3 regions of the Pseudoalteromonas sp. AWM4_233 genome follow, and region 2 is predicted to be linked to each of the others. Evidence: predicted binding sites of a transcription regulator. Region 2 holds the regulator's gene; each other region holds the start of a gene.
What was found. The regulator LexA, encoded in region 2, represses DNA repair genes until DNA is damaged. The targets are predictions, from matches to a motif close to TACTGTATNNNNATACAGTA.

Region 1 (3,282 bases), 1.6 Mb from region 2:
GGACACGCCCGTATTTAATGATTATGCATTGCTGTATCAAAAATATCCTGATGCTAAATTCATTTATTTAGAAAGAGACTTAGCGGTGTGGCTACCGTCTATCTCTAAATTATTAACGCGCATGTCAGGCAACCTGTTCTCAGATAAAGGTGGCTTTAACGACACCATCAAACGCTGTTTCTTAAACTCCTTTTCGGGATTAGATGCCAAGCACCTTGATAACTTCGAATTTCTCACTATGTGTTACGAAACACATAAAGCCAAAGCCATTGCGTTTTTCGAGGACACTCAAGCGGAGCATTTGTTTTTGAATGTTAGCCAGCCAAACAGTTTTACAAAACTGTGTGATTTTCTAGAAGTTGATGCTTCTAGCACAGAAATTACAGACATGCCTAAGCTCAACGTGAATGGTAAAGTTACGGCTTGGAATGACTTAAAGCACCCACTTAAAGTCAGCTCTACACGTATGGGAAAAGTAGATAAAGACGTCGATTTACTCACATTTATGCAATCTGTTTAATTCGTGTATCTCCTACGCTAGAATAACCGCAGTTTATATTGATTAAGAATGTTTATGTTTGAACTGAAGTACCACACCCCGTTTAATTGGACTGAAAAAGTGCTCGCTGATTTTGATGCCTTTTTACAAGATCACGCTGCTGCAGAGAAAAAAGCATCTGGCATGGCGATGTCTATGTTGGGTCATTACCCTGACAGAATTAAGCTTGTGAAAGCCATGACAGATTTAGCCATCGAAGAGATGATCCACTTTAAACAAGTGTTGAAATTATTAACAGAGCGTGGGGTTACCTTAGGTAACGACCAAAAAGATCCTTATATCAAAGGGATGCGCGCTTTATTTAGACAGGGCACCGATGAATTCTTAATCGACCGTCTATTAGTTGCGGCGGTGATTGAAGCGCGTGGCCACGAACGTTTTTCTTTGGTTGCAGAAGCCTTACCTGAAGGCAAAGAAAAAGACTTTTATGTGGCCATTGCTAAATCAGAAGAAAAACATAAAAACCTATTCGTAGAATTGGGCTACGAATACTTCAATAAAGACATTATTGACGCACGTTTAGCTGAAATACTTGAAGCTGAGGCGGAGATCTGTAAAAAGATACCATTTACAGCGGCGCTTCATTAATTCTAATATTACTGCTGTATAAATAAGGACTAGCGCATGAAAACGATTATTTTTGGTAATTCTGGCTCAGGAAAGTCAACACTTTCAAAGCGTTTAGCACAAGAATATTCAGCTGCACATTTAGATTTAGACACTCTTGCTTGGTTACCAACGTCACCACCAACTCGGGCACCACTTGATTCTTCACTCGATAAAATCAACGAATTTGTTCAATCCCATTCAAATTGGGTGATTGAGGGTTGCTATAGTGATCTCATTAAACCGATCACAGAGCAGTGTCAGCATTTGGTGTTTATCGATTTAGATGTGGAGACCTGTAAAGCCAACGCTAAAGCGCGTCCTTGGGAGCCGCACAAATACCCATCAAAAGAAGCACAAGATGAAAATCTAGACATGTTATTGGCTTGGATTGAAGATTATGACACCAGAGACGGTGTATTTTCAAAAGCGGCCCATACAAAACTATTCGAAACTTTCACTGGCAATAAAGTGCGTTTAGAAAGCAATCAGCAAAGTAGGGCGTTTAGCTTGAAGTAGTACGTAATAAATCAAACCTCTCAAAATAGAGCTCCTTATATTGAGAGTTGATATAAAAACTCAGCGGCTTGGTAAACATCAAGCCGCTTTTTTTTGCCGGCTTTATTCTAAAAGCGCTACATAGCGCCGCTTGGTAACGCTGTTAAGCTTGCCGATATGGCTAATTATACATATACTGTATTTATATACAGTATATGTATTTTGGTGCAGTATGAAAGTAATACCTGTTAAAGCAGCAGCGGGGATCACCGGTTTTGAGTCTCCCGCAGCCGAATATAAAGAGCTCGGTTTATCCCTTGACCAACTTATAGTTGGTGACCCTAACGCCACTTTTTTGGGCCTCGCATCTGGTGACTCGATGCAGGGCGTTGGTATTTTTGATGGTGATTTATTAATTGTAGATAGGGCGGCCGAGCCAAAACACCAAGATGTCATTGTTGCCAACTTTAACAATGAGTTTGTATGTAAAATCCTTGATATCCATAATCGACGGTTATTGTCTGCATCACCTTTGTTTAAACCAGTATTTATCAGTGATTGTGATGTTTTTCAGCTCGAAGGTATTGTGACTGGTTCATTAAGAATGCATCGGCAAAACATGAGATTAAAACAATGTATGCGTTAATTGATGCCACCTCGTTTTATGCTTCAGCCGAAAAAGTATTCGACTTATCAATACGTAAGCGACCCGTTGTGGTGCTCTCAAACAACGACGGCTGCATTGTTGCTGCATCTCCTGAAGTAAAAAAACTGGGCGTTCCAAAGTTTGAGCCTTACTTTAAATTAAAGCCTATTTTAGATAAACATAATGTGGTTATTCGCTCCTCAAATTATGAGTTATACGCCGATTTAAGTGACAAAATGATGTCCATTATCAACCGTTTTAGTGATCAACATTATGTATACTCCATCGATGAGTCATTTCTAAAGTTTGATGGCTATAGTGATGTGGTGAGCTCTTGGTATGAATATGGTCATCTTATTCGTCGCACAGTCTGGCGAAAAACCAAATTACCAGTGGGTGTCGGTTTTGGGCCAACACCTACACTTGCGAAAGCCGCTAATCATGCGGCTAAGAAGTTTGTAGGCGCAACAGGCGTTGCCGTTATTGATAGTGAAAAGTCTCGAAAGCAAATTTTAGCCAATATGGCAGTATCGGACATTTGGGGTGTAGGGCGCCGATTAACCAAGCAACTTAAGTTATTCGGCATCGAAAGTGCGTTAGATTTGGCTAAGCAAAATCCAAAAATGATGCGAAAACAATTTAGTGTTGTGCTTGAACGAACGATATCGGAGCTTAATGGGGTGTCATGTTTATCATGGGATGATGTAAAACAGCGCAAAAAAGAAGTATTCAGCACCCGCAGTTTTGGTGAGCGCGTTGAAAACCCATTCGCACTTAAAGCATCATTAGTAACGCATTGCTCAATAGTAGCCAAGAAACTACGCAAACAAGGATCTTTAACGAAGCGATTAATTATCTTCGCTCATAGCTCTCCACATGAAGATAATTACTATAAAAGGTCGTTTATTCAGAAACTTGCTGTGCCATCGAATGATAGTATGGTATTTGCCAAGCAAGTCGAATTGGTGTTCAG
Region 2 (3,282 bases):
TATGGCTGTTCGCCATTTAAAGTGGTACGCGAGCTGGGTTTAGAACGTCGTGAGACAGTTCGGTCCCTATCTGCCGTGGGCGTTTGAGAATTGAGAGGGGCTGCTCCTAGTACGAGAGGACCGGAGTGGACGAACCGCTGGTGTTCGGGTTGTGATGCCAATTGCATTGCCCGGTAGCTACGTTCGGAATCGATAACCGCTGAAAGCATCTAAGCGGGAAGCGAGCCTCGAGATGAGTTCTCACTTTAACTTTAAGTTAACTGAAGGGCCGTTGGAGACTACAACGTTGATAGGCTGGGTGTGGAAGTGTAGTGATACATTAAGCTAACCAGTACTAATTACCCGTGAGGCTTAACCATACAACGCCAAAGTGGTTTTAGCTCAGAAGCTAATATGAACTAGAGTAGAAGTTTTAGAAATTATCAGATTTTTTCCAGATTTTAAGTTAATTGCGAAAGCGATTAGCGCACCGAATTTCCTGGTGACTATAGCGTTTTGGAACCACCTGACCCCATGCCGAACTCAGAAGTGAAACGAAACAGCGTCGATGATAGTGTGGGCTTCCCATGTGAAAGTAGAACATCGCCAGGGCCTAATTAAAGAAACCCGTTGCAGCAATGCAGCGGGTTTTTTGCGTTTATGGTGCTAAATCGTCCTGCACGGTGATGAGGCAATGCTCGGTGATAAAAAGACGAATTAGCGTAAGGTGAAATGAGCAGCCTTCACAGTAGCCACTCTGTTGATTCTGACACATTTTTCAAACGTCTAAATAACTAAACCCTAAACTTCAGTTAAACTAATTCAGTTCACCTTGCGCGAAAAGAATGTAAGCGCTGCGCGCTTGTCATAAACCTTTCGCACTATACTTGCGCAAAAGAAGCGCACTCACTGCGTTCACAGTCGCTAATTTTGCACTTTATTGCATTAAATCTATCCAAATTTAGTTTGCCATTTTGACACAACTGTATATACTCACAGTATCTTTACCTGTATGGAAAACCAGTTGTATGCGACCACTAACGAAACGACAAGAACAAGTATTTGAACTCATCAAAGTCTTCATCAAAGATACAGGTATGCCTCCTACACGTGTTGAAATTGCTGATGCGCTTGGTTTTAAAAGTGCTAATGCTGCTGAGGAGCATTTAAAAGCTTTAGCTAAGAAAGGGGTGATAGAAATGGTGCCTGGGGCTAGTCGTGGTATTCGATTAGTCGACGATGGCTCGTCTGAAGATACAGGGCTTCCTTTGATTGGTAAAGTTGCTGCAGGAGAGCCTATTTTGGCTCAAGAACATATCGAAAGTCATTATGAGGTTGATCCGAGTTTATTTAAGCCTGCTGCTGATTACTTATTACGTGTAGATGGAATGAGCATGAAAGACATCGGTATTCTTGATGGTGATCTTTTGGCTGTACATAAAGCGCAAGTTGCTCAAAATGGTCAAGTTGTTGTTGCTCGAGTAGACAACGATGTAACAGTTAAAAGGTTAGAACAAAAAGGTAGCAAAGTGCTATTACATGCTGAAAATGAAGAGTTTTCTCCAATCGAGGTTGATCTAGAACACGAACCTTTTGCTATTGAAGGTCTTGCTGTAGGTGTTATAAGAAATTCTAATTGGATGTAACTTCTATATAATTCTAACAATAGGTTAGCTGCTCTCTTTTTCTGTTTCTTTAGTCAGCTAACCATATCTCTTCTTACTTTCCATTTTAATATATCAAATTCTTCTATTTTACTTTCTTGCTAATTGCTTATTTATTGACTAATTGTTAATAGGTCATGTATTGCCTTCGACTTTAGTCGGATCCTATGACGGTCATCCAATAATTCTAACTGCGAACTTCATGCTGAAGTCGATAAATGGGGGCGTCGTATGAGAATAAGTAAATTTGCTTATTTGCTTACTTTTTTGTTGCTTAGTCCACTTTCATTAGCCAATAGTGACTACAACATGAGAAAAGGGGTTACTGATGTAAGTCATAGTGTTTATGAACTACATATGACCATTTTTCTAATCTGTTGTGTAATCGGCTTGATTGTATTTTCAGTGATGTTTTGGGCTTTATTAAAGCACAGAAAATCAAAAGGAGCTGTGGCTGCACAGTTTCATGAAAGTACCAAAGTTGAAATTGTTTGGACTGCTATTCCTTTTCTTATTCTTGTCATCATGGCGATCCCCGCAACTAAGACTTTAATTGCTATGGAGGATACCAGCAAGGCTGACATAACAATCAAGGTCACAGGGTCACAGTGGAAATGGCACTATGAATACCTTGGTCATGACGTTGATTTCTTTTCTGTGTTATCTACGCCTTTATCTCAGGTTAATAATGAGGAAGAAAAAACAGAGACCTATCTATTGGATGTAGATAAACCGCTGGTAATACCTACAAACAAAAAAGTGAGATTTCTAATGACGTCAGATGACGTTATTCATTCATGGTGGGTACCTGATTTTGCAGTTAAGAAAGATGCCAACCCAGGGTTTATCAATGAAGCTTGGACCAAAGTAAATGAAGAAGGTATTTACCGAGGTCAGTGCGCTGAGCTATGTGGTAAAGACCATGGCTTCATGCCTGTAGTTGTTGAAGCTGTCTCACCTGAAAAATTCGAACAATGGTTAACTGAGCAACAGTTAGCCAAAACAGAAGCAGCGAAAGAGGCCGAAGCTGTACTATCACAAACTCTAAGTAAAGAAGACTTAATGACAGAAGGTCAGACAGTTTACATGGGATATTGTGCAGCTTGTCATCAACCTACAGGATTGGGGCTGCCTGGCGTCTTCCCTGGTCTTAAAGATAATGCGGTTGTTAAAGGGGATCTAGATGAGCATATAGATGTGCTGCTAAACGGTCGCCCAGGTACAGCAATGCAGGCATTTGCAAAGCAACTTACAGTAAAACAAATTGCGGCTGTTATCACTTACAAACGTAATAGCTGGGGCAATGATACGGGTGAAGTAATCCAGCCTAGCCAAGTTCAAGCGTTCATCGATAAAGCGTCAGGAGAGTAATCATGAGTACTCAGGTTCAAAGTTCAGAACATGCTCATGAGGAGCATCTTACAGGTATAAAGCGTTGGTTGTTTACGACTAATCATAAAGAAATTGGCTCTCTTTATTTAATCTTTTCGTTAGTGATGTTTTTGATTGGTGGCGCTATGGCCATGGTGATCAGAGCTGAGTTATTTCAGCCTGGACTGCAGCTAGTTGACCCACATTTCTTTAATCAAATGACTACAGTGCATGGTTTGATCATGGTGTTTGGCGCTGTTATGCCTGC
Region 3 (3,282 bases), 1.0 Mb from region 2:
GTAACCTAGGTGCAGTTTGGCTAGCCAAAGGCGAGTACGATAAAGCCATTGGCTATTTTGAATTAGCGCTTAAAAGTGACCTTAACACCTTTGGTGAAGACCACCCCAGTGTTGCCATACGCCGCAATAACCTAGGTTCAGCTTGGCAAGCCAAAGGCGATTTCGATAAAGCCATTGGCTATTTTGAATTAGCGCTTAAAAGTGACCTCAACACCTTTGGTGAAGACCATCCTACTATTGCCATACGCCTCAGTAACCTAGGCTCAGCTTGGCATGAAAAAGGTGATTACGATAAAGCCATTGGCTATTTTGAATTAGCGCTTAAAAGTGACCTTAACACCTTTGGTGAAGGCCATCCTACTGTTGCCATACGCCTCAGTAAACTAGGCTTAGCTTGGCATGATAAAGGCGATATCGATAAGGCCATTGGCTATTTTAAATTAGCGCTTAAAAGTGAAAAGTGACCTTAACACCTTTGGTGAAGACCATCCTACTGTTGCCATACGCCTCAGTAACCTAGGCTCAGCATGGCAAGCAAAAGGCGAGTACGATAAAGCCATTGGGCATTTCGAATTAGCGCTTAAAGGCAATCTTAACACCTTTAGTGAAGACCATCCCCATGTTGCAATAACACGCCATAGCCTAGCCTTAGCTTGGCAAGCCAAAGGAGGTTATGATAAAGCCATTGGGTATTATGAATTAGCCCTTAAAAGCAGCCTTTACAACTTTGGTGAGAAACATCCGAAAATTGCCACAATATGGAATAACCTAGGTGGAGCTTGGAAAGACAAAGGAAATATTGATAAAGCCATTGGCTACTATGAATTAGCTCTTAAGAATAACCTTTACACTTTTGGTGAAGACCATCTTAAGGTTGCCATAACCCGAAACAACCTAGGCGGCGCTTGGCAAGATAAACGCGATTATGATAAAGCCATTGGGTATTATGAATTAGCTCTTAAAAGTCTTTTTAAAACATTACATGAAAATCATTACTATACCAAGGTAGTGGCGGATAATTTGCAAAAAGCAAAAGATGCGAAAAAAATCATTAAGACTTTTTAGTTAACGCGATTATTAATTATCTCTAAACCCTACAAACCAACATTGGAAACTTAATATTAGCGAACAGGTCAAAATAATTTAGACTTAAAACATTCACGCTGTCTGAACAAACGAATGGAAGAAGTCACGTCTCCTTCACAACTAAATACATCACAGTCTTTGATTATGACTGGTTTGTATTGGTCTGATGCTGATATTAAGCGGCCGTTTTTGTAATCAAGGATTTTGCACACAAACTCGCCGTTAAGATTGGCAACGATCACATCACCGTCTTTAATATCTACAGCTCTATCTACAATGATTAAATCTCCATCAAATAGGCCTATATCTTTCATTGAATCACCAGAAGCTAAGCCGATAAAGGTAGCTACTCTGTTTGGCATAAAGAGTTGATCTAATGTTTTGCCGAGCTCGGGGTAAGTTGACGCAAGTGTTTCAACACCGTTATTGAAACCGCAGCTTGCTTTAATTGGAATGACTTTCATAATACACACAACGGTTACTGTATATATAAACAGTACATTTAATTTTGGTATTTGATCAACTATGCACAGCTTTCAAACAAAATCTGTGCATAAGTCATTCAACAACGGGCTCAAGGGTACTTTTTAAATCATTGGCTGTGTTTTTATGATTGGTAAAGTCGGGTTTTTAAACGCTTCAATCAAAGACAATAAAATAGCTGGTTAAAATTAGTGGTAAAGAAGAATAACCAACTGTTTTTACCCTTTTAAATTGACTTGTTAGTTCGATCTCTCAAACGCCTTAATAGCTTGACCTAATTTGCCACTAATACTTTCTTTATACACATTCTCTACTACTAAACGAGTTGCATGAGCGGCTAACAAAGAAAGGACATAAATAGCTTCTTTCAAAAACTCTCTCTCAATAATAACTTTTTTACCTATTTCGGCATCAGAATCAGCTTCTCTAATATACTTGCGATCTATGCGACCATTATTGTGAGCAACTATATTTCTCATCGCCACAACTTTCTTGTATGTCTTTAATTCGTCAGAGTGATTATCTTTAAAGTAATTTCCAAATTCTAACTTTGCTTTATCTTTCTCAAAAACATCGAGAGGATTGCCGTAGAAGATACTTCGTATTTTTTCTTCTACTAATTTATCGATAATTTCCTGTTTATCAGTTGAATTAAGAACGAGTTTTAATAGCTTTTGATAACCAGATATGTTGCTGCCATCATCGTTAACAGCTGAGAGCTTCCCTGGTATATCTAGATATACGGATTGAATTATGTCTGTTATATAGTCTTCAAATGTTAAGACTGTTTCTAAGAGAGTTCTTCTGTAATTTCCTTTTATTGATAATGAGTGAAGTGCACCATAAATATCATTTTTCTGTACTACCTTATTTGAATTATCCCATATTCGATCTAAGGTCAATTGAGGAAATACATCTTCTTTAACCGCCTCTTTAATTTTGGGTGAATAAAAATCAATTAAACAGAATGACTCCCAAATATCTCTTTGTGCTTTTTGGAATCGTTTATATCTAACGTGAATTTTTGGAATACTTTTCGATTTATCCATGTTTTCCCTGTCGAGCTAACGCCGCAAATAAACGGCAAAAATAGTTGGCTAAAATTTGTGAGGTGCGAACAAAGCCAACTGTTTTTGTCCGCACTTTTTTTGATTTGTCTTGTTAGGTATACCTCTCCATAATAGTGAGATCCATACCAAGCTAATTGTTTTTTTAAAGCTCAACTAAATAAGCTAGCAGCCTGCTCTGACATCTCTTTGTTTAGATGCGACTCAACTTTATTCTCCAAAGCACTCGGGTCGCTCTTAACTTCTTCAAGTATATTCTGCCAACGTTCTAACCATTGTTTTTTTAAACTATACAAATCGTTAAATTCGTAGTGCTTGTCTACACCTTCGACAATGACTTGATTTCGGATTGCCTTTCTTGCGGCTATTGGCGCATTTCTTTCCTGCAAATGGGTAGATATGGTTTTTCGCATCATGCGCGGTGTAATGTAAATCCAATCATGAAAAGCACTGAACCATTTTGATAATCGACTTGAACCTAATTGCTTATATGGATCATTGTCATGCAGTAAAAACATTTCAGGGTCTAGCTTTCCGTATTTTGTTTTTAACCCGTTTAGATAGTCGAGTAACATTTTCATTACAGGCTCGGGTAAATGAGTCCAAGCGCGATACCTGTTTTTCATCGCACTTGCTGGGTGTTCTA

Region 1: the regulator LexA is predicted to act here: its motif matches at 1,858-1,877, upstream of ACXAC4_RS08215 (LexA family protein).
Region 3: the regulator LexA is predicted to act here: its motif matches at 1,566-1,585, upstream of ACXAC4_RS10685 (LexA family protein).

What each region holds. Positions count from the first base shown of each region.
Region 1 covers NZ_JBSWSZ010000001.1:1,834,609-1,837,890, forward strand. The annotation lists gene ACXAC4_RS08200 (sulfotransferase) at 1-520, shown strand, start outside; gene ACXAC4_RS08205 (MiaE family protein) at 575-1,147, shown strand; gene ACXAC4_RS08210 (AAA family ATPase) at 1,184-1,684, shown strand; gene ACXAC4_RS08215 (LexA family protein) at 1,896-2,309, shown strand; gene ACXAC4_RS08220 (Y-family DNA polymerase) at 2,297-3,282, shown strand, end outside.
Region 2 covers NZ_JBSWSZ010000001.1:3,423,883-3,427,164, reverse strand. The annotation lists rRNA gene ACXAC4_RS15600 (23S ribosomal RNA) at 1-359, shown strand, start outside; rRNA gene rrf (5S ribosomal RNA) at 478-591, shown strand; gene lexA (transcriptional repressor LexA) at 1,008-1,625, shown strand; gene coxB (cytochrome c oxidase subunit II) at 1,875-3,014, shown strand; gene ctaD (cytochrome c oxidase subunit I) at 3,017-3,282, shown strand, end outside.
Region 3 covers NZ_JBSWSZ010000001.1:2,396,327-2,399,608, forward strand. The annotation lists gene ACXAC4_RS10675 (tetratricopeptide repeat protein) at 1-464, shown strand, start outside; gene ACXAC4_RS10680 (tetratricopeptide repeat protein) at 454-1,065, shown strand; gene ACXAC4_RS10685 (LexA family protein) at 1,134-1,550, opposite strand; gene ACXAC4_RS10690 (hypothetical protein) at 1,809-2,618, opposite strand; gene ACXAC4_RS10695 (hypothetical protein) at 2,789-3,282, opposite strand, start outside.